2 regions of the Streptomyces sp. NPDC093065 genome follow, and region 1 is predicted to be linked to the other one. Evidence: riboswitches for the same ligand, from Rfam matches in the RefSeq annotation. Region 1 holds a riboswitch; the other holds the start of a gene.
The links. A riboswitch is a leader RNA that binds a small molecule or an ion and turns the genes downstream of it on or off. The one in region 1 is predicted to bind cobalamin.
Positions count from the first base shown of each region.

Region 1 (22,209 bases):
TCGCCCGGCCCGGTCGCGCCGACCGGTCTGACTGCACGAGGGCCCCGGAGCGTCCCCCACCACCCCGGATAGACTCGCCCGTATGGTCCGAACGTCCCGTGCCGCCGCCGAGGGGAACCCCGGGATGTGGCGGCGCGAGGCCGGTACCGTCGTACGACGGGCCCTCGCGCTTCCGGAGCGGGCGGCGGTGAGCGGCGCCATAACGGCCGGCTCCCATGTACCGCGCGTCCCCACCGAGTGGGCGCCGCACTCCCACCCCTCCCACGAACTCGTCTGGGTCCGCGGGGGCACGGTCACCTCTCGCGTGGAGGACCGCGTCTTCACCGTGTCCGAGGGGTACGGGCTGTGGATGCCCGCCGGAGTGGTGCACGGAGGGCGGACCACGGCGGGGGCGAAGTTCCACGACGCCTTCTTCGCCCCCGACCGGACGCCGTTCGCGTTCGGGGAGCCGAGGACGATCACGATGACGCCGCTCCTGGAGTCACTGCTGACCCACCTCGCCCGTACGGATCTCGACGACGCGGCCAGGGCGCGGGCGGAGTCGGTCGTGTTCGACGTGCTCCAGCCGTCGGAGCGGCAGTTCACCCTGCGGCTGCCGCCCGGCGACGGCCGGATCGACGCCATCGCCGAGGCCCTGCTGGCCGACCCCGCCGACCACCGGTCACTGGAGGAGTGGGCACGGACGCTGGGCATCAGCGACCGCACGATCACCCGCGCGTTCCGGCAGACCACCGGTCTCTCCTTCGCGCAGTGGCGGCAACTGCTGCGGGTACACCGCGCGTTGGCGCTCCTCTCCGAGGGCTTCGATGTGATGACCGTCTCCGAGACACTCGGCTACGCGCAGCCCAGCTCCTTCATCGCCGCGTTCCGGCGGGTCATGGGCACCACCCCCGGGAATGTCCGGAATCCCGTATCGGGCGTCCATAACTCCTGATTGTCGACCTGGCGAGCGGAATATAGCTTTCTCGCAGTTAGGTAACCCTTAGTTGTTGCTCGACGTGGACCGTGCTGCCCGTACGCAGAGGAGTCCGCGGGGCAGCGCGCGGTCCGGCCGGTGACGGCCGGACGGGGGGTGCCGTACGCCTCGCCCCTGCGATCACCCGGAATCGTCGATGCTCACACGCCCCTCCCGGCACACCGGCCGCCCGGCTGCCGACCCCGCCGCGCCGGTGGCCGCCCTCAACGGGCGCGGACTGGTGCTGAGTCACGGCGGCAAGGCGGTCGTCCACGGCGTCTCCATCGGCCTGGAGCCCGGCCGGGCAACCGCCCTGGTGGGGCCGAACGGCAGCGGGAAGTCCACGCTGCTGCGGGCGCTCTCCCGGCTGCATCCGGTGGACGGCGGCCGGGTGACGTTCGGAGCGCACGGGGATGCGCCCGAGCGGGACGCGGCGCTCCTCAGCGCCCGCCGGTTCGCCCGCGAGGTCACGCTCTTCTCCCAGTCGAGGCCGGCGCCGCAGGGGCTGACGGTCGCGGAGGTCGTGGCGTTCGGACGCCACCCCTACCGGCGCGGCTTCGCGGGACCGACCGCCGAGGACCGGGCCGCCGTCGGCCGTGCCATGGGCGTCACGGGCGTACGGGACATGTCCGGACGGCCGGTCGGCGAACTCTCCGGCGGTGAGATGCAGCGCGTCTGGCTCGCCGCCTGCCTGGCCCAGGACACCGGCGTCGTCCTGCTCGACGAACCCACCAACCACCTGGACCTGCGCTACCAGATCGAGACGCTCGACCTGGTGCGCGACCTCGTTGAGGACCACGGCATCGCGGTCGGCATCGTGCTCCACGACCTCGACCAGGCGTCCCGCGTCGCGGACACGCTGGTCCTCATGCGCTCGGGCCGCGTGCACGCGGCGGGCACCCCCGTCGACGTCCTCACCGCCGAGAACATCGGCGAGGTCTACGACATCCGGGTCGAGGTCGCCGTCGACCCCCGCACGGGCCGCCTCCGCATCGACCCCGTCGGACGGCACCCCGCCTGACCGGAAATCCCGCCTGACGCGGAACGTCCCTCGCTCATCACGCATCACGCATCACAAGAAAAAGAGGAACCCTCCATGAACCGTGCCCGACACCTGGCGGCGGCAGCCTCCACGGGGCTCGTACTCCTGGCCGCGACGGCCTGCGGCACGACCGACGTCGGCGACAAGGCCGATGCCGCCGCCCCCTCGCCCGCGTCGAAGGACTGCGCCGACGACACGACGACCACCGCCACGGGCCCGGTTTCCTTCAAGGACGGCGTGGGCCGCACCGTGAAGCTCGACAAGCCCGCCGAGCGCATCGCGGTCCTGGAATGGCAGCAGGTGGAGGACGCGCTGACCCTGTGCGTCACCCCCACCGCGGTCTCCGACGCGAAGGGGTACAGCACCTGGGTCAGCGCGGAGAAGCTGCCCGGCGGGGTGAAGGACATCGGCACCCGTGAGGAGCCCGACCTCGACACCCTCTACGCGGCCGAGCCCGACCTGATCGTCGTGGAGGCGTTCGACGCCGACGACGAGACGGTCAAGAAGCTGGAGAAGCGGAACGTCCCGGTCATGGTCACCAAGGGCGCGGACCCGAAGGACCCGATCGGGAACATGCGCAAGGTGTTCCGCATGATCGGCGAGGCCACGGGCCGCACCGAGCGGGCCGACCAGGTGCTCAAGGAGTTCGACGAGCACCTCGCGGAGGCGAAGCAGCAGGTCACCGATGCCGACCTGCCGACGAAGGAGTTCCTGTTCTTCGACGGCTGGCTCCAGGGCGGCAACCTCACCGTCCGCCCCTACAGCGACGGCGCCCTGTTCACGGAGATCGGCAAGGAACTGGGCATGGCACCCGCCTGGACCGACGCGATCAACAAGGACCACGGTGACGGAGGCGTCGACCCCTCCTACGGTCTCGCCCAGACCGACGTCGAGGGTCTCACCGCGGTCGGCGACGCCAACCTCTTCTACGCCAACGACGAGGGCGCCGGCGGTTATGTCGGGGCGCTGAAGAAGAACCCGATCTGGAAGACCCTCCCGGCCGTCAAGGACGGCCGCGCGCACTCCTTCCCGGCACGGGTGTGGGGCGCCGGCGGCCCGCGCTCCTGCGAGCAGGCCATCGACGCCTACGTCGACGTCCTCGACAAGAAGTAAGTGACACCGCGAGAAGTGAGCACAACGCAAGAAGTGAGCGTGTCCGGGATTCCGGCACCCGGCGCAGAACCGCTGCCGCGCACCGAGCACGACGGCGGCCCCACCGGACTCGCCGTCCTCGCGGCGCTCGCCGCCGCGACCGTCCTGGCCGGCATGTGGCACCTCACGCAGGGAACGTCGGGTGTCTGCGTCGGCGACCTGCTGCGGTACCTCGTCGGGCACCGGGACGGCACCGGCGGCCCGCCGGTCGGCGAGATCATCACCGGCTCGCGCCTGCCGCGGCTCCTGGCGGGCCAGGCGGTCGGCTTCGCCCTCGGCACCGCCGGAACGCTGCTCCAGTCCGTCACGCACAACGCCCTCGCCTCACCCGACACCCTCGCGGTCACGGCCGGCGCCTACTTCACCCTCACCCTCGTCGCGGCGTTCGGCCTGACCGTCCCGCTGTGGGCGTCGGGCGCCGTCGCCTTCGCCGGCGGTCTGCTCGCGGCGGCGCTGGTCCTGCTCCTCGCGGGCCGCGCCGCGGGCACCGCCGGCACCCGGCTGATCCTCGCCGGATCGGCGACGGCGATGGCGCTGGACGCGGCGACCGGCACGCTCCTCATCCTGTTCGACCAGAACACGACCGGCCTCTTCGCCTGGGGCAGCGGTTCGCTCGCACAGCTGAACATCGACGCGTCGGTACGCGCGTGGCCGCTGGTGGCCGTGGTGCTGTGTCTCGCCCTGGCCCTGTCCCGGCGGCTTGACGTCATGAACCTCGGTGACGACACCGCGTCCACCCTCGGTGTGCCGATCCGCACCACCCGCGTCACCGCCGTCCTGTGCGCGGTCCTGCTCACCAGTACGGCGGTGACGCTCGCGGGCCCCATCTCCTTCGTCGGCCTCGGCGCCCCCGTCCTGGTCCGCCTGATCGCGAACCGGGTCCGGGCACTGCGCAGGCACCTGTACGCGGTCCCGGCGGCCGGACTGGTCGGCGCGCTGCTCATCCTCCTCGCCGACGCCGTCCTGCGCGCCGTGCAGGGCGCGGACGGCGCCGCCGCCATCCCGACCGGAGTGCCGACCGCGCTGCTCGGCGCGGTCGTCATCGTCGTCCTCGCGCTGCGGCTGCGGGACACCGGCCAGGTCGCGCGCGCGGCGCACGCGCGGGTCCTCGCACGGTCGCACCGCGCGTATCTCCTCGTCGTGCTCGGCGCGGTGGTCCTGCTGGCGGCCGCGGCCGTCGTGGGGGTGCTGGCGGGGAGCCTGCGGCTGCGGACCGGGGACGTCGTGCTCTGGCTTCAGGGGTCCGCCCCGGACCTCGTCGGCATGGCGCTCGACGACCGGGTGCCGCGCGTGAGCGCCGCCGTCCTCGCCGGCGCGGCACTCGGACTGGCCGGCTGTGTGCTGCAGGGCGCGGTACGCAACCCACTCGCCGAACCCGGCATCCTCGGCATCACCGCCGGCGCCGGGCTGGGAGCGGCGGGAGTCGTCACGTCTGGCCTGTCCGGGGGACGGACGGTACTCGTCGTGGTGGCGGTCGCGGCGGGGCTCGCCACGTTCGGGGTGATCGCCCTGCTGTCCTGGCGCGGCGGCTTCCTGCCCGACCGGTTCGTCCTCGTCGGCATCGGCTGCGGCTACGGACTCAGCGCCGTCACCACCTTCCTCCTCCTGCGCGCCGACCCGTACAACACGCCCCGAATCTTCACCTTCCTCTCGGGCACCACGTACGGCCGTACGTTCCCCGACGTCCTGCCGGTCGCGGTCGCCGTGGCGCTCGCGCTGCCCGTACTGCTGGCCATGCGCGACCGTCTCGACCTGCTCGCGGTCGACGAGGACACCCCGCGCATCGTCGGCGTCAGGGTGGAGCGCACGCGCTTGTTCGCGCTGGCGATCGCGGCGGTACTCGCGGCGCTCAGCGTGGTCGCCGTCGGCGTCGTCGGGTTCGTGGGCCTCGTCGCCCCGCACCTCGCCCGGTCGCTCGTGGGCGCCCGGCACGGCCGCTCGCTCCCGGTCGCGATGCTGCTCGGCGGCGTACTGGTCTGTGTGGCCGACGCCCTCGGCCGTACGGTCGTCGCGCCCTCCCAGGTACCGGCGGGACTGATGATCGCGCTGGTCGGCGCGCCGTACTTCGTCTGGCTGCTCCGGCGGTCCCGCGCCTGACACCCACCCGCCGTTCGTTCCCTCACACCCCCCAGGAGCACCGGATGCCGGCCCAGCAGGAGACACCGGTCAAGAGCGTCGTCGTACCGTTCGAGGCCGGTACGGCGGTCGGCCGGTTCGAGGTGCCGGAGCGCTGGCACACGGTCGACCGCTCGGCGCACCACCCGCACATCGTGGCCGTCACGGGGGACGACGGCGGGGAGTGGACCGCCGCCGCGCTCGTGACGGCACGTCCGCGGACGGCCTACCTGAAGATCGTCGACGCCGTCGGTGACATACGGGCGGTCGTCGCCGCGGTGGCCGGCCACGCCCGCCGCCAGGGCCTGGCGCAGGTCAAGTGGGAAGGCTGGACTGCGAGTCCCCAGGACGCCGCCGCGGCGGGCTTCACCGCACTGCGCCCGCCGGTCGGTCGGGGGCTCGCGCAGGGGGAGGAGACGGCGGGACCCGCCACGGGATACGTGCTCTGGCTGGACGACGGGACACCGGCCCCGGCCCCGCCTCCGTACTACGGCCAGACCACCCACTTCACCTGCGGTGCCGTCACCGCCCTCGTCGCCCAGGCACACGCGGGCAAGATGCCCCGGGAGGCACTCGACCGCCGCGCGGAGCTGTCGCTCTGGCGCGACGCGACCAACTTCCCCGCCTGCGAACCCGTCGGACTGGGCGTCGCCGTACGCCGGGCCCGGCCGTCGTCCCCCGTCACGGTCCACCTGGACACCGACCGGCCCGTCCTGCTCGGCCACCTGCCCGGACCCGAGCAGGAGTGGCGCGCGATCCTCCAGCGGACCTCGCGCACCGAGGCGGAGCGGATCGGCGTCCCGGTCGACCCGGACCACCTCCCCATGGCCGCGATCCGCGCCGCCGTCGAACGCCGGGAGCACGTACTGCTCCTCATCTCGCTCGACGCGATGCTGGGCTTCGACGTACCGCACTGGGTGCTCTGCCACGGCGCCGTGCCGGGCGCCCTCGTGATCGACGACCCGTGGGCTGACACGGCGACGGGGGACACCTGGCTCGACGCCCACCTGCTGCCCGTCCCGGACACCGCGCTCGACACGATGTCCACCCACGCGCCGGACGGCTTCCGCGGCGCAGTGACCATCGCGGGCGAGGCCGACTGACCTCACGGCCGCCGGTACGCGTCCCGGGCCCGAGGACCTGCCGCTCAGTCGTGGTAGGCGTGGGTCTGGGCGGCCTTGACGGTGGCCCAGACGGCGGCGCCGGGGTGCAGGTCCAGCTCGGCGGCGGCGAGTGTGGTCAGGTCGGCGGCGAGGGGGAGTCCGCCGGTGAGGTCGGCGCGGATCTGGTCGCCGTGCGTCTCGAGTCCGGCGACCTCGCAGTGCCAGACGTTGCGGGCGCTGGAGCCGGTGGGACGGTCCCGGTGCAGGGTGACCGCGCTGGGCGGGAAGGCGACGAAGACCGGCCCGGTCAGTTCCTCGGTGGTCGTGATCGCGGGTCCGTCGTCGAGCCGTACGGTGTGGCCCGCGGCCTGTCCCCGGTAGAGGTTGAGGCCGACCAGATGGGCGATGTAGTCGGTGCGCGGGCGGCGGGCGATGTGGGAGGGGGTGCCCTCCTGGACGACGTGGCCGTCCTCGACGACGACGAGGTGGTCGGCGAGGACCATGGCGTCCAGCGGGTCGTGGGTGACGAGTACGGCGACGGCTTCGAAGTCGGCCAGATGGCGGCGGAGTTGGGCGCGGACGTCGAGGCGGGTGCGGGCGTCGAGGGCGGCGAGGGGTTCGTCCAGGAGCAGCAGCCGGGGGTGGGTGGCCAGGGCGCGGGCGAGGGCGACGCGCTGGGCCTGGCCGCCGGAGAGCCGGCGCGGTCTGGCACCGGCGTGCTCGGCCAGGCCGAGGCGGTCCAGCCAGGCGGCGGCCTGCGCCCGGGCCTGCGCCTTGGCCGCGCCCCGGCAGCGCGGTCCGAAGGCGACGTTGTCCAGCGCCGTCAGGTGGGGGAAGAGGAGGTAGTCCTGGAAGACCACCCCGACCGGCCGGGACTCGGGCGGCGTGAGGGTCAACTCGTGCCCGTCGAGCCGGAGATGCCCGTCCGAGAGGGGCACGAGGCCGGCGAGGGCACGCAGGGCGGTGGTCTTGCCGGCGCCGTTGGGGCCGAGCAGGGCGACGACGTCGCCGGGTGCGGCGGTCAGGGCCACGTCGAGGCGGAAGGTGCCGCGTTCCACGACGAGGCGGGCGTCGAGCCCTTCGGGGGCCGGGGCGGCGGCCCCGCGTCCCGTGGTCTTCTCGCTGTCGTCGGTGTCGGTCATGAGGTGGTCATCCAGCGGTCGCGCAGTCCGGCGAGGACGGCGACGGACACCGCCAGCAGCACCAGGCTGAGGGCGATGGCAGCCTGCGGATCGCTCTGCAGGGCGAGGTAGACGGCGAGCGGCATGGTCTGGGTGCGGCCGGGGAAGTTGCCGGCGAAGGTGATCGTCGCCCCGAACTCGCCGAGCGCGCGGGCCCAGGCCAGGACGGCGCCGGCGGCGATACCGGGCGCGATGAGCGGCAGCGTGACCCGGCGGAAGGCGGTGAAGCGGGAGGCGCCGAGGGTGGTGGCCGCCTCCTCGTAGCGGGGATCGGCGGCGCGCAGGGTGCCCTCGACGCTGATGACGAGGAACGGCATCGCCACGAACGCCTCCGCGAGGATCACACCGGTGGTGGTGAACGGCAGCGTGATCCCGAACCACGCATCCAGCCACTGCCCGACGACACCGTTGCGGCCAAGGGCCATGAGCAGGGCGACACCGCCGACCACCGGCGGCAGCACCAGCGGCAGCGTCACCAGGGCCCGGACGAGACCGCGCCCCGGGAACTCCACCCGCGCCAGCAGCCAGGCCAGTGGCACGCCGATCACCATGCTCACCACGGTCGCCGCCGTGGCGCAGATCAGCGAGAGCCGCAGCGCCTGCCACACCTCGGTACTGGTCAGCAGCTCCGGCATGCCCGACCACGGCGCCCGGATCAGCAGCGCCAGGAGAGGGAGCACCAGGAACGCCAGGCCGATCAGCGCGGGCACCAGCAGCGGCAGGGGAGCACCGCTCCGGAGCCGGCGGCGCCGCGGCCCTCCCGGACGGGGGCCGGCCGCGGCGCCGGTCTTGTGCGTCGAGGTCACGGGGCGGTGAACCCGGCCTCGGTCAGGACCTTCTGGCCCTCGGCGGACTGCACCAGCTCGATGAACGCCTTGCCGACCTCGGCGTTGGGGGCGTCCTTGAGCAGGGTGATCGGGTAGTCGTTGACGGCCTTCGCCGACTCGGGGAACTCCACGCCCTCCACCTTGTCACCGGCCGCCTTCACATCCGTCTTGTAGACGACGGCGGCGTCGGCCTCCTTGAGGACGACCTTGTTGAGGGCCGACTTCACGTCCTCCTCGTAGGAGACCGGGGTGAGCTTCAGGCCGGCGGCGGTCAGCGCCTTCTGCGCGGCGGCGCCGCACGGCACCGTCTTGTCGCACAGCACGACCTTCAGGTCCGGTCCGGTGAGGTCCTTCAGGGAGGCGACCTTGTCCGGGTTGCCGGGCAGGGTCGCGATCTCCAGCTGGTTGCGGACGAAGGTGGCCGGCGTACCGGCGGCCGCATCGGAGTCCGTGACCACCTTCATCGTCTTGGGGCTGGCGGAGGCGAACACGTCGGCCGGCGCACCGCTGGTGATACCCGCGGCGAGCGAGTCGCTGCCGCCGAAGTTGAACACGACCTTGGTGCCGGGGTGCTGCTTCTCGAAGTCCTTGCCCAGCTTCGTGAAGCTCTCGGTCAGCGAGGCCGCGGCGAAGACGTTCACGGTCCCGGACAGCTTGTCCGTACCGCCGGCCGACGAGGAGGCACCGGACCCGCCGCCGGAGTCCCCGTCGGAGGAGGAGCAGGCGCTCAGGGCCAGCATCGCTGCGGCACCTGCGCCGGTCAGCTGCAGCATTCGGCGGGTCCGGCGCGCGGAACGGGTCATCACGGGTCCACTCCCTCAAGGTCCTTTACGGACACGTCTACGGTCTTTCGACGACCACGTTGGTCGACTTGATCACGGCAACCGCCGGTACGCCGGGCTCCAGCCCGAGTTCCTCGGCCGATTCCCGGCTGACCAGCGCCACCACCCGGAAGGGCCCGGCCTGGACCTCCACCTGGGCCGACACGTCTCCGAGGATCACTTCGGTGACGATGCCGGCCAGCCGGTTGCGGGCGGAGGAGCCGGTGGACTCCCGTCCGGCCCGGTACTGGTCCCGGGCGTAGGCCGCCAGGGCCGGCCCGGGGATGATCCGGCGGCCCGTCCCGTCCCGTTCGGCGGTGAGTCTCCCCCCGTCGACCAGACGCCTCACGGTGTCGGAGCTGACGCCGAGCAAGGCGGCCGCGTCCCCGATCCGGTAGGTGTGCATACGCAGAGCATACTGCCGCAAATGCAAGGCGGAAGTCTCCTGTCACTTCGCATGAGCCGGATCATGGATTCATTGGCATGGCATGTGCGTTTGTACGGTCCGGCTTGTCGGGTACGGTCCTGCGGGAGGTGATAGCCCGTGAGTCAGTTCCTCGCAGCCGCCGGTACGGCAGCCGGCCCGCTGGCGGAGATCGTCATCACCGGTGACCTGGGCCGGCCGGCCCGGCTGACGGTGGCCGACCTGCTCGCCCGGCCCCAGCACGCCGCGGAGGTCGCCTTCGAGTGCGCCACCAGCGGCGTCCAGCACCACCACTTCACCGGACCGCTGCTGCACGACGTCCTCGTCGACACCGCCCCGGCCTTCGACCCCGCCCGCCGCAAGGACCGGTTGCGCTTCCTGATCGCCGTGCACGGCGCCGACGGCCACCACGCACTGCTGTCCTGGGCGGAGATCGACCCGGACTTCGGGCGAGCCCCCGTCCTGCTCGCCGTCACCCTCGACGGCACCACCCTTGCCCGGGCCGGCGCCCAGCTCGTGCTGCCCCAGGACCGCTGCGGGGCCCGCCACATCAGCGGCATCGACGCGATCCGTGTGGACGGTGGCTACAGCGCGTGGGCGTGACGGCGGCGGAGCGGAAGGACAGGGCGGGGCGGGGCCCGGTGGGGGACGTCCTGGTGCTGGAGCACGACTCGCGCGACGTCCCGGACGCGATCGGTACGGCGCTGGAAACCGTCGGCCTGCGCCCGCGGAACTGCCGTGTCCGGGCGGGCGACGTCGTGCCGGACACCCTGGACGGCGTCGCCGCCGTGGTCGTGACGGGCGGATCGGCGGCGGCCCGCGAGGACTTCCCCGGCCGTGACGCCGAGCTGGCCCTGCTGCGGGCCGCGCTGGCGGCGGAGGTGCCGGTGCTCGGCGTGTGCCTGGGTGCGCAGTTGCTGGCGGTGGCCGCGGGCGGAACGGCTCACCGAGAGGGCCGGGCGCCGGGCGGCCGGGGCGGCGTACGGGTACCGGCCGCCGCCGACCCCCTGCTCGGTACCGTGCCCGCGGGGCTCCCGGTCCCGTACGGGTACGTCGGCCCGCTGCAACTCCCGGCCGGGGCGACCCTGTTGGCGTCCTGCGACCGTTACCCGGTGCAGGCGTTCCGGATCGGCGGCTCGGCCTGGGGCCTGTGGTTTCAGCCGGAGGCCGACAAGAACGTCTTCGTCCGCTTCGCCGCTCTCGTGGCCGACCGGGCTCCGACGACGGCGACCCGCGCCTTCTTCACGCCCCGCGCCGACACCTGGGAGCAGCGCTTCGCCGCAGACGGCCCCCGCTACGCGGCGGCCGTGGCCCGGATGGGGCTGCTCCCGGGGCAGCGTGTGCTGGACGTGGGCTGCGGCAGCGGCCGGGCCCTGCCCGCCCTGCGTGCCGGTGTCGGCACCCACGGCACCGTGCTCGGCGTCGACCTCACTCCGGCCATGCTCACCGCGGCCGAACGCCACCACCCCGCCGACCGCGCCCACCTGCTCCTGGCCGACGCCTGCCGGCTGCCGCTGGCCGGCCGATCCCTGGACGGCGTCTTCAGCGCCGGCCTGATCAACCACGTCGCCGATCCGGCGACGGCCCTGCGGGAGTGGGCGAGGGTGACCGGCCCCGACGGCGTCCTCCTCCTCTACCACCCCTCCGGCCGAGCGGAACGCGCGGCCCGCCACGGCCGCCCCCTGGACCCCGGGGACCCGCTGGCCGAGGAGAACCTGCGGCCCGCACTGGAAGGGGCCGGCTGGCGGCTGCGTCACTACGAGGACGCCCCGCGGCACTTCCTGGCACGGGCGGTACGCGCCGGCGGATGAACGGGTTCGAGCCGGGTGGGAGGGGCGGAAACGGGGGTGCCGCGGGACGACTGGCCCGCAGTGCGAGAACAACGATCGCTCCCCCCGCTTTTCGGTGAAACAAATAAGAGGCATTCCGTCCGCATTGCCTTGCACTTACGATGCAATCACTCGCACTCACTTGGTGAATGTGAGATGCCGGGCGGCACGCCCCTGCCGCCCGGCAGCCCTTCATGCGCCCGTCGGCACACCGGAACCCTGGAGAATCCGACATGCGGCCCGGCCGACCCGCGACGAGTACCTGATCGTCGGCAACGGGCCCCCGGACGGCACCGGCGCCCGCTCAGGCGCGGTCGATGTGCACGTTCGTCGACTTGACCCGGGCGGTGGCCTCCATCCCGACCTCCAGCCCGAGCTCCTCCACGGCCTCCCGGGTGAGCAGTGACACCAGCCGGTGGGGCCCTGCCTGAATCTCCACCTGGGCTGCGACGTCACCGAGCTTGATGGCGGTGACGATGCCGGGGAAGGCGTTGCGGACCGACGTGTAGGAAGCGTCCTCCTCACCGCCCCCGCTCTTGGCGAGTTCCACCGAGAATGCGGCCAGGTCCTTCCCGTCGATCAGCCTCTTCCCGGCCTCGTCCCGTTGGGTGGCCACCCGTCCGCCGTCCGCCCAACGGCGCGCGGTGTCCGGACTCACGCCGAGGAGTCGTGCTGCCTGACCGATCGTGTATGCCTTCATGAGCGCCAAGATAGGCCCAGCGCCGACCAGGGCCTGCACCCGTCGCCGTGTGCCGGGACTGCCGCTGCCGCGGCCCCGGCCACCGACGTCCTCGGCGCCCGTGGACCGGTCACCGGGGGGAGCCGGGCCGTGAGGGAACGGCCGTGGCCTTCGTGAAGGCGTCCATGATGCGCTCCGCGGCCAGAGTGGCCGTCAACCCGCCCTCCATGACCTCCCGTTCGAGCTGCGGTGCGAGGGACCGAACGGCCGGGTCGGCGTGCAGGCGGCCCAGCAGTTCGTCGCGGACCATGGTCCAGACCCAGTCGACTTGCTGGACACGCCGCTTGGCGGCCAGACGATCCGTGGAGTCCAGCAGCGTGCGGTGCTGCTCCAGGCGTTCCCAGACGGTGTCGAGTCCGGTCCGCCCGAGTGCGCTGCAACTGAGCACCGGAGGCGTCCAGAAGGCGTCCTTGCCGTGCATGAGCCGCAGTGCGCCGGCCAGTTCACGGGCGGCGGTACGGGCGTCGCGTTCGTGCGGGCCGTCGGCCTTGTTGACGGCGATGACGTCGGCCAGTTCCAGCACACCCTTCTTGATGCCCTGCAACTGGTCTCCCGTGCGAGCGAGGGTCAGCAGCAGGAAGGAGTCGACCATGTCGGCGACGGCCGTCTCGGACTGGCCGACGCCGACGGTTTCCACCAGGACGACGTCGTAGCCCGCGGCCTCCATCACCACCATCGACTCGCGGGTCGCCTTCGTGACCCCGCCGAGCGTGCCCGCGGTGGGGGAGGGGCGGACGAACGCCGCCGGGTCGACGGCCAGGCGTTCCATGCGTGTCTTGTCGCCGAGGATCGAGCCGCCGGTGCGGCTGGAGGACGGATCGACGGCGAGCACGGCGACCCGGTGGCCGAGCCCGGTCAGCATGGTGCCGAAGGCGTCGATGAACGTCGACTTGCCCACGCCGGGCACCCCGCTGATCCCGATGCGCCGGGCCGTCCCGCTGTGCGGCAGCAGCTCGGTCAGCAACTGCTGGGCGAGCTTGCGGTGCTGGGGGCGCGTGGACTCCACGAGGGTGATCGCGCGGGCGACGACCGCGCGCCTGCCGTCGAGGACGCCCTTGACGTACGCGCCGAGTTCGAGGGCCATCACGTCACCGTCTTCACAGGTCGCCGTGGCCGAGACCGGCCGCCAGCCGTGCCACCAGGTCGCGGGCCGCGTCCGGGATCACCGTGCCCGGTGGGAACACCGCCGCTGCGCCCATCTCCAGCAGGGTCGGCACGTCCTGCGGCGGGATCACTCCGCCCACCACGACCATGATGTCCTCACGCCCTTCCTCGGCGAGCGCCTCGCGCAGCGCCGGGACGAGGGTGAGGTGCCCGGCGGCCAGGGAGGACACTCCGACGATGTGCACGTCCGCCTCGACCGCCTGGCGGGCGACTTCGGCGGGGGTCTGGAAGAGGGGGCCGACGTCGACGTCGAAGCCGAGGTCGGCGAAGGCGGTGGCGATCACCTTCTGGCCGCGGTCGTGGCCGTCCTGGCCCATCTTGGCGACCAGGATGCGCGGCCGGCGGCCCTCGGCCTCGGCGAAGGCGTCCACCAGGGCCCGGGTGCCTTCCACGGCCGGTGACTCGCCCGTCTCGTTGCGGTACACACCGGAGATCGTACGGATCTGACCCGCGTGCCGCCCGTACACCTTCTCCAGGGCGTCGCTGATCTCCCCGACGGTCGCCTTGGCACGGGCGGCGCGCACGGCGAGCTCCAGCAGGTTGCCCTCGCCGCCGGCGGCCCGCGTGAGCGCGTCCAGCGCGTCCCGGCAGGCGCTCTCGTCGCGCTCTTCGCGCAGCCGCCGCAGTTTGGCGATCTGCCGCTCGCGCACCGAGGAGTTGTCGACCTTGAGCACCTCGATCTGCTCGTCGGAGTCCACCCGGTACTTGTTCACGCCGATGACCGGCTGCCGTCCGGAGTCGATGCGGGCCTGGGCGCGGGCGGCGGCCTCCTCCACCCGCAGCTTGGGGATGCCGGCGTCGATGGCCTGCGCCATGCCGCCCGCCTTTTCCACCTCCTGGATGTGCCGCCAGGCGCGGCGCGCGAGGTCGTACGTCAGCTTCTCCACGTACGCGCTGCCGCCCCAGGGGTCGATCACGCGGGTCGTGCCGGACTCCTGCTGGAGGAGGAGCTGGGTGTTGCGGGCGATGCGCGCGGAGAAGTCGGTGGGCAGCGCGAGCGCCTCGTCCAGGGCGTTGGTGTGCAGGGACTGGGTGTGACCCTGGGTCGCGGCCATCGCCTCCACACAGGTGCGGGTGACGTTGTTGAAGACGTCCTGCGCGGTCAGCGACCAGCCGGAGGTCTGCGAATGGGTGCGCAGCGAGAGCGACTTGGCGTTCTGCGGGTCGAACTGCTTGACCAGCTTGGCCCACAGTAGCCGGGCCGCCCGCAGCTTGGCGATCTCCATGAAGAAGTTCATGCCGATCGCCCAGAAGAACGACAGCCGCGGTGCGAACGCGTCCACGTCCAGGCCGGCCCGACGGCCCGCCCGGATGTACTCCACGCCGTCGGCGAGCGTGTACGCCAGCTCCAGGTCCGCCGTCGCGCCCGCCTCCTGGATGTGATAGCCGGAGATGGAGATGGAGTTGTAGCGCGGCATCCGCTGCGAGGTGTACGCGAAGATGTCGGAGATGATCCGCATCGACGGCTTCGGCGGATAGATGTAGGTGTTGCGGACCATGAACTCCTTGAGGATGTCGTTCTGGATGGTCCCGGCCAGCTTCTCCGGCGGCACACCCTGTTCCTCGGCCGCCACGATGTACAGCGCCAGCACCGGCAGCACGGCACCGTTCATCGTCATCGACACCGTCATGCGGTCCAGCGGAATGCCGTCGAACAGCTGCCGCATGTCGTAGATCGAGTCGATGGCCACCCCCGCCATCCCGACGTCACCCGTCACCCGCGGGTGGTCGCTGTCGTAGCCGCGGTGCGTGGGCAGGTCGAAGGCGACCGACAGGCCCTTCTGCCCGGCCGCCAGGTTGCGCCGGTAGAACGCGTTGGACTCCTCGGCCGTCGAGAAGCCCGCGTACTGGCGGATCGTCCACGGCTGGTTGACGTACATCGTCGGGTACGGGCCGCGCAGGTACGGCGCCATGCCCGGATAGGTGTCCAGGAAGTCCAGGCCCTCCAGGTCCTGCCCGGTGTACAGCGGCTTGACCGTGATGCCCTCCGGCGTCTCCCACAGGAGGTCGTCACCGTCGGTGGTCCTCTTCACGGCCGCGCGCCACTCGTCGAGGCAGGCGTCGGCGGACGGGGTCCCCAGCTCGATCGCCGAGAAGTCGGGGATGGACATCAGGACACTCCCATGCGGTCGAGGGCTGCGGAGAGCACGGCGACGGCGTCGCAGCCGGCGAAGACGTACGTGTCGACACCCGCGTACGGACCCGGGCGACCCGCCAGGAACACGTGATCGGCGCCCGCGTCCCGCAACGCGGCGGCGGTGGACTCGGCCCGCTCCGCGTACAGCTCGTCACTGGAGCACAGGCACACCTCCCGCGCCCCGCTCCGCGCGAAGTCGCCCTCGGTGACGGGCTCGATCCCGCCCGCCCGGAAGAGGTTCGCGGCGAAGGCGAGCCGTGCGGTGTGCGCCGCGGCCGGTCCGAGCGCGGCCAGATGGACCCGGGGCCGGGCTCCGGTCGCGGCCAGATGGGCATCGGAGCGGGCGCGCAGCGCCTCGAACGCCTCGTCCCGCCGCACCCGGGGCAGACCCCCGGACGGCGGCTCGGGCGCGGGATCGCGCACCACGGGCTTCTCGGACAGGTCGGGGAACTCGCTCACCCCCGTGACCGGCTCCCGCCGCTGCGCCAGCTTCCCGCGGCGCACGGCCCAGGTCTCGGCCAGCCGTTCGCCGACCATACCGGAGCGCAGGGCGACCGCCTGCCCACCCTCGCGCTCGATGTCCTGGAAGAAGGCCCAAGCGGCGTGGGCGAGTTCGTCGGTCAGCCGTTCCACGTACCAGGAGCCGCCCGCCGGGTCGATCACCCGGGCCAGGTGCGACTCCTCGACCAGGATGGTGGAGGTGTTGCGGGCGATGCGGCGGGCGAACGCGTCCGGCAGACCGAGCGCGTGGTCGAAGGACAGCACGGTCACGGCGTCGGCGCCACCCGTTCCGGCAGCGAGGGCGGCGACCGTGGTGCGCAGCATGTTCACCCACGGGTCGCGGCGGGTCATCATCACCGGCGAGGTCACCGCGTGCTGGAGTTGCCCGCCCGCCCGGGGCGCCCCGCACACCTCGGCCACCCGGGCCCACAGCCGGCGCGCGGCGCGCAGCTTGGCGATGGTCAGGAACTGGTCGGCGGTCGCCGCGTACCGGAACTCCAGCTGCGCCAGCGCCCGGGCCGTGTCCAGCCCGGCGTCGGCCAGGTCGCGCAGATAGGCCAGGCCGGTCGCCAGGGAGCAGCCCAGCTCCTGCGCCGCCGAACCCCCCGCCTCGTGGTACGGCAGCGCGTCCACGGTCACGGTCCGCAGCCCGGGGTGGCGTGCGGCGCACAGCCGGGCCAGCTCGGCCACGGGAGCGACGTCGTACGGACAACCGCCGGTCCGCGCCTCGTGGCCCAGCGGATCGGCACCGAGATTGCCGCGCACGGCGTCCGCGGCGACTCCCCTCGCCTCGTAGAGGCGCAGCAACTCCCGGGCGGCGTCCTCGAAAGCGCCGCCCGCGTCCAGGACGACGGGGGCCAGGTCGAGGTAGACGCCGTCCAGGGTGCGGTCGAGCGCGGTGACGTGGAGGCCGGCCGGCTCACCGACGGACAGCCACAGGGAGGTGACCCCGTTCTCCAGGTCGGCGAGGACCGACGCCGGGTCGGCCACCGTGTGGCGCTGGCGCACGTCCCAGCCGCCGGCCGTGCCGGCCTGCGCGCGGCCCCCGCGGACGAAGGGCGGGAAGCCCGGCAGACCGGGGTCGGGGGCGACGCCACGCGCGGTGTAGAGGGGGTGCGCCCGCAGGCCGTCCTCCAGCGCGGTGGACAGGGCCCTCTCCGCCTCGCCGTCCGGCACCTCCTTGCCCGACTTGCGCAGGACGCCCGCCACCAGGCGCTGCCACTGCTCGTGTGTCGCGTGAGGGAACCCGGCCGCGAGGGCGAGTCCGTCGTCAGGCAGGAGCGTCATGCTCGGATGTTAGGACAGGCGACTTGAGGATCAGCAGAGGAAGCGGTTGTGACCTTGTTCTCCCCGCGTGTGTGACACGAGTCGCTCCCGCGCCACGGGCGACCGCACGGCGACCGGACCACGGGGGGAAGGCCGGCCGGACCCGACGGCGGGGTGCGAGAAGGGGGACGGGCGGACCTCACCGGCGGCGACGGTCGCCCGGGCCCGCACACCGTGCAGGACCGGGAGAGCGGTGGGCAAACCTGTCTGCCGGAGGATGCGTTCGGGAGGTAAGCCGCACGGCGGGACGAATACGGCGCGCAGCGCCACCGGGTCCGCGGCCCGCCGCCCGGTCGGAGACCTTCCCCGCGACCCGGCGAGGAATTCCTCAGTCCCGAACCGGGCCCCGGAGCAGGCGGCACCGGATCGTGCGCCAGAATGAGGGCACGAGGCGACGGGGATCAGGAAGCCGGTGCGAGTCCGGCGCGGTCCCGCCACTGTGACCGGGGAGCAGCCCTTCCGCATGCCACTGTCCGCGACCGCGGACGGGAAGGCGAAGGCGAGCGACGATCCGGGAGCCAGGAGACTGACCCGTCGCCGGTCCGCACACAGGGGCGAGGACACCCCGGAGAGGATCGACAGTGATGACGCGTGCCCAATCGACGTCCGCGCAGCGGCCGCAGCCCGGCAGGCGAGGCGTACTGGCCGCAGGAGGCGCCCTGGCCTTCGCCACGACCGGCCTGCTCGCCGGGTGCGGCGGAGACAAGAAGGACGGTGGCCGCGGCGACCGGTTCCGTGCCGCCTTCGCGGCCGGCGGCTCCCAGGAGACCCTCGACCCGCATGTCGCGCCGAACTTCGTCGACCAGGCCAGGGCCAAGGCCCTGTACGACACACTCGGGACGTACGCCGACGACATGTCGGTGCGCGAGCGGCTCGCCGAGGCGTGGGAGAGCGACACGTCCGGCACCCGGTGGCGCATACGGCTGCGCAAGGCCGAGTTCCACGACGGGAAACCGGTCACGGCCAAGGACGTCCTCTACAGCTACCGGCGCGCCGCCGACCCGGCCACGGGCTCGCCCTCGCAGGTACTGCTCTCCGCGATCGACTTCGACGCGACCGAGGCCGACGGCGAACGCTCCGTCGTCTTCGCGCTGAAGGCACCGAACTTCGAGTTCCCCACCGTCTTCGCCGGCCCCGGCACCGAGATACTCCCGGACGGCACGACCGACTTCCGCCGTCCCGTCGGTTCTGGCCCCTTCACCTACGTGTCCTTCACCCCGGGCGGCAACGCACGCTACCGGAGCTGGGACGGCCACTGGGACGGCGCCCCGCACATCGCCGAACTGGAGATCGTCCCCGCCAACGAGGAGTCCGCGCGCCTGAACGCGCTGCTGTCCGGGCAGGTCCACTACGCCGCCGACATGGCCGGCGCCTTCGTGGAACGGCTGAAGAAGGAGGGCTCGACGCGGCTGCTGACCGCGAAGCGGGCCACCGCGCAGCAACTGCTGCTGCGCACCGGCCGCAAACCGTTCGACGACCCGCGTCTGGTACGCGCCGTGCAGCTGGGCATCGACCGGGAGGAACTGGTCCGGGTCGCCCTGGCCGGTCAAGGCGAGGTGGGCAACGACCTGTTCGGACTCGGTCTGCACGGGTACCCCGACGACCTGACCCCCCGCGAACGGAACGTCGAGGAGGCCCGGAGGCTGGTGAAGCAGGCCGGCGCCGAAGGCCTGCACATCACCGTGGAGACCAGCTCGGTCGACGCGGCCTGGGAACCGGCCGCGGACCTCATGGCGGAGCAGCTGCGCGAGGCCGGACTGAAGCTCACCGTCAACACCCGTGCGTCCAGCACCTACTTCAGCGAGATCAAGACCAAGGGCGTCGCCGCCTTCAACACCACCTCGACCCTGCCGGTCTCCGACTTCCTCCAGCAGCGGGTGCGGGGCCAAGCGGCCCGCAACCAGACGCAGTACGCCTCGAAGAAGTTCGACGCCCTGCTGGACCGTTCCCGCACCACCCGGGACGAACAGGAACGGCTTGCCCTGCTCTCCCGTGCGCAGAAGATCGCGCGGGACGAGTCCGGCCTGCTGGTGTGGGCGTTCTCCGACGCCAACGACGCCATCGCCTCGTCGGTGCGCGGTCTGCGGGCGGCACCTCCGAACTCGCACGACTGGGCCCGGTTCGACCGGGTCCGCGTCGGCTGACGTGCGCTCGTACCTCCTGCGGCGTTCCCTGCTGGCGCTCCTCCAGTGTCTGGTCGTGCTGGTGGCCGTGTTCGCCGTCGGTTCGCTGCTGCCCGGCGACACGGCCGACGTACTCCGCGGCGAACTGGGCACGCCCGAACAGGTGGCGGCCCTGCGCCGGCAGCTGGGACTGGACGAACCCGCCTGGTCCCGCTTCTGGCACTGGCTGGGCCACCTGCTCACCGGCGACCTCGGGACGTCCCTGACGACCGGGGTGCCGGTGGGCGAGGACGTCGGCCGCCGGGCAGGGGTGACGCTGCTCCTGGGCCTTCCGGCGCTGCTGCTCGTCACGGTGCTCGGGCCCGTCCTCGGCACGGTGTCGGGACTGCGGGAGGGCAGCCGCCTCGACCGCGCGCTGAACACCGCTGCCGTCGTGCTGCACGCCGTCCCCGAGTTCGTCCTCGGGCTGCTCCTCGTCGCCTCGGTGTCCCTGTGGGCCGGGCTGCTGCCCGCCACCGCCGTCGGCATGGACACGGCCGGCCTGCCGGCCCAGCCGGCCGTGCTGGTACTGCCCGTCGTCGTCCTGACGGCCCGGCACCTGTGCGACCTCGCGCGGCAGGTCCGTGCGGGCGTCGCGGCGCAGCGGCACGGTGCCGTCGCCGAACATCTGCGGCTCCTGGGGATGCGGGAACGGACGATCGTGCTGCGGCACGTGCTGCCCGGCGCCCTGGGACCGGCCGCGCAGCAGTTCGCCCGCTGCGTGGAGGGACTGCTGGGCGGCGCCGTCCTCGTCGAGGCGGTGTTCGGCTTCCGCGGCCTCGGCACCGGCTTCGTGGAAGCGGTGCAGAACCGGGACCTGCCCCAGGTCCAGACGTACGCGCTGCTGTTCGCCGGCACCGCCGTCGCGGTGAACCTCGCAGGCGACCTGGCCGCGCACCGGCTCGCGCCGCGCCGGGAGGTGACCGCGTGACTCCGGGACGGAAGACCCTTGCGGCCCGCCGCGGTGAGCGGACACGTCATCCGTGGATCGCCCTGGTACTGGTCTGCGTGCCGGTGCTCGCCGCCGTACTGGGCCCGTGGCTTGCCGACGGGACGGCAGTGGGGCGGGGGCGTGCCCTTCCGTCGCAACCGCCGGGCGCCGGGCACCTGCTCGGCACGGATGTACTCGGCCGTGACGTGCTGTGGCTCGTTCTGCACGGCGGCGCCTCCGTGATCGGCAGCGCCCTCGGCGCGCTGCTCGTCGGCACGGCCGTCGGGGTACCGCTGGGACTGCTGGCCGCGGGTCCACGGCGCGGCCTCGACGAAACGGTGATGCGCGGCCTCGACCTGCTGCTCGCCTTCCCCGGGCTGCTGGTGCTGATGACCCTGGCAGCGACCGGACACCGCGAATGGTTCTGGCTGGTGGTCGTCGCCGGAGCCCTCCAGGTACCGGCCGTCGCGCGACTGGTGCGCGGGGCCGCGCTCGCCCCGGCGACCCGGACGGTCGTCGAGGCGCTGCGCATGCAGGGCCGCGGCTGGGCGTACATCCATATTCGGCACCTGACGCGGGAGCTGGCGGCTCCCCTGGCCACCGACGCGGGCGGACGGTTCTCCGTGGTGCTGTACCTGCTGGCGTCCGCGAACTTCCTCGGGCTGGGGCTGCCCGCGTCCTCCGCGGACTGGGCGGTGCTCATCGAGCGCAACAGCGACGCCCTGTTCACCCAGCCCGCCGCCGTGCTGGTCCCCGCCGGCCTGCTGAGCGCCCTGTGCGTCGGCGGCAACCTCCTCGTGGACCACGCCCTCGCACACCGCGGGAGACGCCGATGACACCCTCCTCCCGTGAGCCGCTTCTCGACGTCCCGGAGATCTCCGCGCACGCCGACGGAGTGGACCGGCCTCTGCTCGACCGCATCGCCCTGACCGTCCCCGCGGGCACCGTCACCGCAGTCGTCGGCCCGTCGGGCAGCGGCAAGACGACCCTGGGCCTGGCCGTGCTCGGCGCCGCGCGCGAGGGTGTACGGCTGACCGGCAGGGTGCTGCTGGCCGGAACGGACCTGCTGGCACTCGCACCGCACCGGCGACCGGCCGTCCGGGCAGGACTGGCCGCCCACCTGCCGCAGCACCCGGAGACGGTACTGGACCCGGTCAGGCGCACCGGTCCGGCGCTCACCGAACTGGCGGCCCTCGGCCACGCGGGACGCGCCGCCCGCAGGAGCGCCGCACAGGGGGCGCTCGCCTCGGCCGGACTGGACTGGCAGGCGGTTTGCCGGCGCTTTCCGCACCAGCTGTCCGGCGGTCAGCAGCAGCGGCTGGCACTGGCTTCCGCGCTGGTGACGGGCGCCCGCCTGCTGGTGCTCGACGAGCCGACGAGCGGGCTCGACCCGGCGCTCGCGACGGCCCTGGGAGGCAGGGTGCGGGCACTCGCCGACCACGGTCGCGGCGTACTGCTGCTCAGCCACGACCTGCCGTTGGTCCGCGCGACCGCCGACCGGGTCGTGGTGCTGGAGCACGGCCGCGGCGTCGACGACGGCCCCGTGCCGGACGTACTCGGCGCCGGTGCGCACCCGAGCCGGCATCGGGCGACCCGCGATCTGCTCGCCGCGGAACGGAGCACGGTGGCGAGCGCACGGCCGGATGCGGACGAGGCGAGGGCGCGGCCCGCGCGCGGCGTCACCGCCGAGGGCATCGCCGTACGCCGCCGTTCCGGCGATCCGCTCGCCGGTCCTGTGTCGATGGCGTTCCCGCCCGGCGGCAGGACCGCCCTGCTCGGCCCCTCCGGATCGGGTAAGAC
Region 1 covers NZ_JBIVPJ010000023.1:12,504-34,712, forward strand. Annotated here, with positions in the region: gene ACIQFU_RS31215 (helix-turn-helix domain-containing protein) at 83-934, shown strand; gene ACIQFU_RS31220 (ABC transporter ATP-binding protein) at 1,113-1,976, shown strand; gene ACIQFU_RS31225 (ABC transporter substrate-binding protein) at 2,052-3,110, shown strand; gene ACIQFU_RS31230 (iron ABC transporter permease) at 3,144-5,246, shown strand; gene ACIQFU_RS31235 (peptidase C39 family protein) at 5,291-6,367, shown strand; gene ACIQFU_RS31240 (ABC transporter ATP-binding protein) at 6,412-7,509, opposite strand; gene modB (molybdate ABC transporter permease subunit) at 7,506-8,354, opposite strand; gene modA (molybdate ABC transporter substrate-binding protein) at 8,351-9,178, opposite strand; gene ACIQFU_RS31255 (molybdopterin-binding protein) at 9,216-9,602, opposite strand; gene ACIQFU_RS31260 (molybdopterin-dependent oxidoreductase) at 9,741-10,223, shown strand; gene ACIQFU_RS31265 (methyltransferase domain-containing protein) at 10,214-11,431, shown strand; gene ACIQFU_RS31270 (molybdopterin-binding protein) at 11,754-12,149, opposite strand; gene meaB (methylmalonyl Co-A mutase-associated GTPase MeaB) at 12,259-13,272, opposite strand; gene scpA (methylmalonyl-CoA mutase) at 13,286-15,463, opposite strand; gene ACIQFU_RS31285 (methylmalonyl-CoA mutase family protein) at 15,463-17,277, opposite strand; cobalamin riboswitch at 17,717-17,845, shown strand; gene ACIQFU_RS31290 (ABC transporter substrate-binding protein) at 17,901-19,460, shown strand; gene ACIQFU_RS31295 (ABC transporter permease) at 19,462-20,409, shown strand; gene ACIQFU_RS31300 (ABC transporter permease) at 20,406-21,245, shown strand; gene ACIQFU_RS31305 (ABC transporter ATP-binding protein) at 21,242-22,209, shown strand, end outside.

Region 2 (6,241 bases), on a different contig from region 1:
TGATCCTTCTCGCTGCCGGGTGGATCAGGCCGCGCCCACCGGCTCGGGCTGTCCGGGCACGGGCTTGGCCGCTGCCCGGACGGCCGGGTCGAGCAGTCGCTCGGCCATCGGGCCGAAGGCCAGAGCCACCGTCGTCCACAGCAGGGCCTGGGCGGCGACGGAGTAGAAGCGGAAGGAGAACAGGACGTCCGCCGGGAAGCCCGGGTAGACGATGGTGCCCTTGGAGTTGGTCAGCGGTAGCGGGGTCTCGGTGGCGTGGTGGCCGTAGTGTTGGACGTTGACGGAGAGTTCGCCGAGTTGCGGCAGCAGGGCCATGACGATGCCGATCGCCACGATGTAGGAGCCGGCGCCGAGGAGGGTGGCGTTCCAGTTGCCGAAGCGCGGCTGGAGGCGTTTGCCGAGCCAGACCGCGGCGACAAGGAAGGCGACCGAGCACAGGACCATGGCGAGGTAGAGGTTGCCGCGGTCCTTGATGGTGTCCGTGTGTCCGATCGAGGGCGGGTTGGCCGGGTACTTCAAAAACGGCACGAAGTACATGCCGAGGAAGCCGCCGAGCGCCACCAGCAGGGCCAGGTTGCGGGGACGCAGCTTGCCGACGCGTCCGAGGCAGATGGTGTAGGCGACGGCGAACAGGGCGCCCATCGCGATGCCGAAGAAGACCATGCCGACGCCGATGCCGACGTTGGCCTGGATGGTCCGGCTGAAGATGTCCGGGCCAGCGGCCTCAGGGGTCACTCCGGCGGCCTTGTCGAGAGCCGCCTGGGCGGCGTCGCGTCCGCTCTCGTAGTCGATGGCCTTGGCTATCTGGGGTTCGGCGAAGATCCGGGCGAAGACGAACGCGAGCAGACCGGCGACTGCGCCAGCGATGACGCCGAGCAGGATGAGCTTCTTTTCCATGTTCGGATGTCCCTGCCGGTTCTCGTCAGTGGCAGGGGAAGCCGAGGAAGTGGCGGGCGTCGTGCACGAACTCGTGGACGTGCATGTCCTTGCCGAACACCGAGTAGGCGCCCTGGTCGACGCCGATGAAGTAGTAGACGGCCAGCGCGATCAGCGCTGTTCCGACCAGCCAGAGCACGGCCTTGGTGGCCGGCAGGACGACCGGGGTGGGAAGCGCGGCGGGCGCGGGCGCGGACATGCTGCTCATGGGGTGAGCCTCCTTCGGGGATCGTGCGTCCCTCGGTTCCATGGGGCGTCATGACGGCCAAGTGTCTGACTCCAGCCCCGCGTTCGGCGGGGCTGACACAGTGGCGCGACCGCGCTGGATTCCCACCAGCTTCCTTATGCCGTCACTACACGATGAGCGTACGAACACCCCCGATATGGGATCAATCAAGCGTCGGCCAAGGGAAGGTATGCACGACGGGGATCACGCCGCCGGGCCGGGCCGCGCTTTCCCGGCCTGGCGGCGTGTCCGAGCGGCTTCAGCGGTGCCGAAACTCTGCAGGGCGCTTCTCTGCGAAGGCGCTCATGCCTTCCTTCTGGTCGGCGGTGGCGAACACCGCGTGGAACAGGCGTCGTTCGAAGCGGATGCCTTCGGTGAGGGTGGTCTCGAAGGCCCGGCCGACGGCCTCCTTCGCCATCATCGCGACCGGCAGCGACATGCCCGCCACAGTCTCGGCGACCGCAAGCGCCTCGGCGACCAGTTCGTCGGCGGGCACCACCCGGGAGACGAGCCCGGCCCGCTCCGCCTCCGCCGCGCCCATCGTGCGGCCGGTCAGGCACATCTCCATGGCCTTGGCCTTGCCGACCGCGCGGGTCAGCCGCTGGGAGCCGCCGATGCCGGGGATCACCCCGAGTTTGATCTCGGGCTGGCCGAACACGGCGGTGTCGGCGGCCAGTGCGATGTCACACAGCATCGCGAGCTCGCAGCCCCCGCCCAGCGCGTACCCGGCGACCGCGGCAACCGTCGGCGTGCGCAGTTGCCCGAGCCGGTCCCACGCCGAGAACCAGTCAGCGAGATACATGTCCAGGTAGCCCTGCGGCTGCATCTCCTTGATGTCGGCGCCGGCCGCGAACGCCTTCGCCGAACCGGTGATGACGATGCAGCCGCAGTCCGGGTCCCGGTCGAGGGCCTCGGTGGCGGCGACGACCTCGTTCATCACCTGGAGGTTCAGCGCGTTGAGGGCCTTGGGCCGGTTGAGGATGACGAGGGCGGTGCGGCCCTTGCGCTCGACGAGGATCGTCTCGTACTCGCCGGTGGTCATGCCTGCTCCCCGCTGTGGTCGCGGATGATTCGCACGATGCCGGAGAAGTCCTCCGCGGCACCGACCTGCTCGGCATAGGCGGCGTACAACTCGGCTACTTTCAGACCGAGTTCCGCGTGGACGCCACCAGCGCGGACCGCGTTCGCAGCCAGCCCCAGGTCCTTGGCCATGAGGGACGCGGCGAAGCCGGGCCGGTAGTCGCGGTTGGCGGGGCTGGCCGGGACCGGGCCGGGCACCGGGCAGTTGACGCTCAGCGCCCAGCACTGGCCGGAGGCGGTCGACGCGACGTCGTAGAGGGCCTGGTGGGACAGGCCGAGGCTCTCGCCGAGGACGAACGCCTCGCTCACAGCGATCATCGAGACGCCGAGGATCATGTTGTTGCAGATCTTCGCCGCCTGCCCGGCGCCCGCGCCGCCGCAGTGGACGGCCCGTTTGCCCATCGCGGCCAGGAGGGGTTCGGCCTCGGCGAACTCGGCGTGGCCGCCGCCGGCCATGAAGGTGAGGGTGGCGGCTTCGGCGCCGACGACTCCGCCGGAGACCGGGGCGTCCAGCCCCCGCATCCTCGCCGTCTCGGCGCGTTCGTGGGCGGTGCGGGCGTCGGCGACGTCGATGGTGGAGCAGTCGACGAAGAGGGTGCCGGGGCGGGCCGTGCTGAGGATCGTGTCGTAGAGGTCCAGGACATGGCGGCCCGCGGGCAGCATCGTGATCACGACGTCGGCGCCGGCCACCGCCTCGGCTGCGGATCCGGCGGGTGTGATGCCCGTGCCCGTGGCCTCGCGCAGGGCGGTGGCGTCAAGGTCGAAGCCGTGCACCCGGTGCCCGGCCTTGACGAGGTTGGCGGCCATGGGACCGCCCATGTGTCCCAGTCCGATGAACGCGACGGTCCGGCTCACCAGGCCACCTCCTCGGTGCTGTCGGGGGCGAGGCCGAGTTCGCGTTCGCCCAGCGGGGTGAAGAAGCGGTCGACGCCCGCGTCAGTGACCTCGGCGAGGGTGGGTGGTGACCAGCGCGGATTGCGGTCCTTGTCGATGACCTGGGCGCGGATGCCTTCCACCAGGTCGGGCGTGGTCAGGGCCGCGCAGGAGACGCGGTACTCCTGGTCGAGGACCCTTTCGAGAGATCCGAGGTGCCGGGCGCGCCGCAGGGCGGCCAGGGTGACCTTGAGGGCGGTTGGCGACTTGGCGAGCAGGGTCTCGGCGGCCTCCTTGGCCGCGGGCTCGCCGTGGGCGAGCAGGCGGTCGACGATCTCCTCGACGGTGTCCGCGGCGTAGCAGGAGTCGATCCAGGACCGCTGCCCATCGAGGGCCGCGGGCGGCGCCTGACGCACGTGCCAGGCCAGGACCTCCCGTACGGGGGCGTGCGCGAGGTCCTCGACCAGCTGCGGCAGGTACTCGGACGGGACGAAGTGGTCGGCGAGCCCGCACAGCTGGGCGTCGCCCGCTTGCACCGGGGTTCCGGTCAGGGCCAGGTGGGTGCCGAGCTGGCCGGGTGCGAGGCAGAGCAGGTAGGTGCCGCCCACGTCGGGCACGAAGCCGATACCGGTCTCCGGCATCGCGATGCGTGAGCGCTCGGTGACGATCCGGACGCCGGCATGCGCGGAGACACCGACGCCGCCGCCCATGACGATGCCGTCCATCACCGCGACGTACGGCTTGGGGTAGCGGGCGATCCGGGCGTTGAGGCGGTACTCGTCGCGCCAGAAGGCGGCCGACGCGACACCGTTCGCATCGCGGGCGTCGTCGTGAATGGCGCGGATGTCGCCGCCTGCGCACAGGCCGCGTTCCCCCGCGCCGGTCAGGACGACGGTCTCGACGGCCGGGTCGTGTTCCCAGGCGGTCAGGACCTCGTCGATACGGCGGACCATGGCGTGGGTGAGGGCGTTGAGGGCCCCCGGCCGGTTGAGGGTGAGGTAGCCGGCCCGGCCGGCGGTATGGGTCAGGACGGGTTCGTCGGTGGCGGTCATCCGAACGCCTCCGTCAGGCCGCGGGCCACGATGACGCGCATGATCTCGTTGGTTCCTTCCAGGATCTGGTGGACCCGCAGGTCCCGGACGATTTTCTCGATGCCGTACTCGGCGAGGTAGCCGTAGCCGCCGTGCAGCTGCAGCGCCCTGTCCGCGACCGAGTAGCCGGTGTCGGTGGCGAAGCGCTTGGCCATCGCGCAGAGGCAGGGGGCCTGCGGGTCGCTGCGGTCGAGGGCCTGGGCGGCCTGCTGTACGAGGGCACGGGCGGCAGCCAGTTCCGTGGCCATGTCCGCGAGGCGGAACCGCAGCGCCGGAGCGTCGAGGAGACGCGCTCCGAACGCCTCCCGGTCCGCGAGGTGGGCCAGGCTGCGGTCCAGGGCGCTGCGGGCGCCGCCGAGCGAGCAGGCAGCGATGCCGAGCCGGCCGCCGTTGAGGCCGTTCATCGCGATGCGGAAGCCCTCGCCCTCACCGCCGAGCAGCCGGTCGGCGGGCAGCCGGACGGAGTCCAGGACGACCTGACGGGTGGGCTGCGCGTTCCAGCCCATCTTGCGTTCGTTCGGCCCGAATTCGAGTCCAGCATCGTCCTTGTCGACGACGAACGCGGAGATCCCATCGGGCCCGTCGGCGCCGGTACGGGCCATGACGACGTACAGCTGGGAGGCTCCTGCTCCGGAGATGAACTGCTTGACGCCGTTGAGGATCCAGCCGTCGCCGTCACGGACGGCGCGGGTGGTGAGGGCCGCCGCGTCGGAACCGACGCCGGGTTCGGTGAGGCAGTAGCTGGCGAGGTCCTCCATGGCGCACAGGCGGGGCAGCCACCGCTCGCGCTGGGCGGGATCACCATATTGGTCGATCATCCAGGCGACCATGTTGTGGATGGAGAGGTATCCGGCAATGGACGGGCAGCCGGAGGCGAGGGTCTCGAAGACGAGGACGCCGTCGGACCGGGTCAGCCCCGAACCGCCGTGCTCCTCGCGGACATAGACGCCGCCGAGGCCGAGCCCGGCCGCCTTGCGCAGGACGTCGAGGGGGAAGTGCTTGTCGCGGTCCCAGTCCAGGGCGTGCGGGGCGAGGTGGTCCTGGGCGAAGTCGAGGGTGGTCTCGACGAGGGCCTGCTGGTCCTCGGTGAGCAGAGCGGCAGTCATCGCACCCCTCATCCCATCGTCGGGATCGTGAAGCTCGCGCCCTCCCGAAGCCCTGCGGGCCAGCGCGACGTGACCGTCTTCGTGCGGGTGTAGAAGCGGATGGCGTCGGGGCCGTGCTGGTTGAGGTCGCCGAAGCCGGAGCGCTTCCAGCCTCCGAAGGTGTGGTAGGCGACCGGGACCGGGATGGGCACGTTGACGCCGACCATGCCGGTGTTCACGCGGCGGGTGAAGTCGCGGGCGGTGTCGCCGTCGCGGGTGAAGATCGCGACGCCGTTGCCGTAGGTGTGCTCGCTGGGCAGGCGTAGGGCCTCCTCGTAGTCGGCGGCCCGTACGACGCACAGGACCGGGCCGAAGATCTCCTCCTGGTAGATGCGCATGGCCGGGGTGACCCGGTCGAAGAGGGAGGCTCCGGCGAAGAAGCCGTTCTCGTGCCCGGGGAGTGTGAAGTCCCTGCCGTCGACGACGAGTTCCGCGCCCTCCTCGACGCCGAGGTCGACGTAGGAGCGGACGCGGTCGACGGCGTCCTGGCCGACCAGCGGGCCGAAGTCGGCGTCGGGGTCGTCGCTGCGGCTGATCCTCAGGGTGCCGATGCGCTCCTTCAGCCGGGCCACGAGCGCGTCGCCGGTCTCCTCGCCGACCGGGACAGCTACCGAGACCGCCATGCAGCGCTCGCCCGCCGATCCGTAACCGGCGCCGATCAGGGCGTCGACGGCCTGGTCGAGGTCCGCGTCCGGCATCACGATCATGTGGTTCTTGGCGCCGCCGAAGCACTGGGCACGCTTGCCGTGGGCCGCGGCGGTGGCGTAGACGTGCGCGGCGATCGGGGTGGAGCCGACGAAGCCGAGGGCGGCCACGCGCGGGTCTTCGAGGAGGGTATCGACGGCCTCCCGGCCGCCGTTGACGACGTTGAGGACGCCCGGCGGCAGGCC
Region 2 covers NZ_JBIVPJ010000009.1:149,091-155,331, reverse strand. Annotated here, with positions in the region: gene ACIQFU_RS18070 (CbtA family protein) at 25-897, opposite strand; gene ACIQFU_RS18065 (CbtB-domain containing protein) at 923-1,144, opposite strand; cobalamin riboswitch at 1,183-1,331, opposite strand; gene ACIQFU_RS18060 (enoyl-CoA hydratase) at 1,422-2,204, opposite strand; gene mmsB (3-hydroxyisobutyrate dehydrogenase) at 2,201-3,097, opposite strand; gene ACIQFU_RS18050 (enoyl-CoA hydratase/isomerase family protein) at 3,094-4,167, opposite strand; gene ACIQFU_RS18045 (acyl-CoA dehydrogenase family protein) at 4,164-5,312, opposite strand; gene ACIQFU_RS18040 (CoA-acylating methylmalonate-semialdehyde dehydrogenase) at 5,321-6,241, opposite strand, start outside.
Region 2: it holds a riboswitch for cobalamin, as region 1 does, so the genes downstream of both, ACIQFU_RS18065 (CbtB-domain containing protein) here and ACIQFU_RS31290 (ABC transporter substrate-binding protein) in region 1, are expected to answer to the same signal.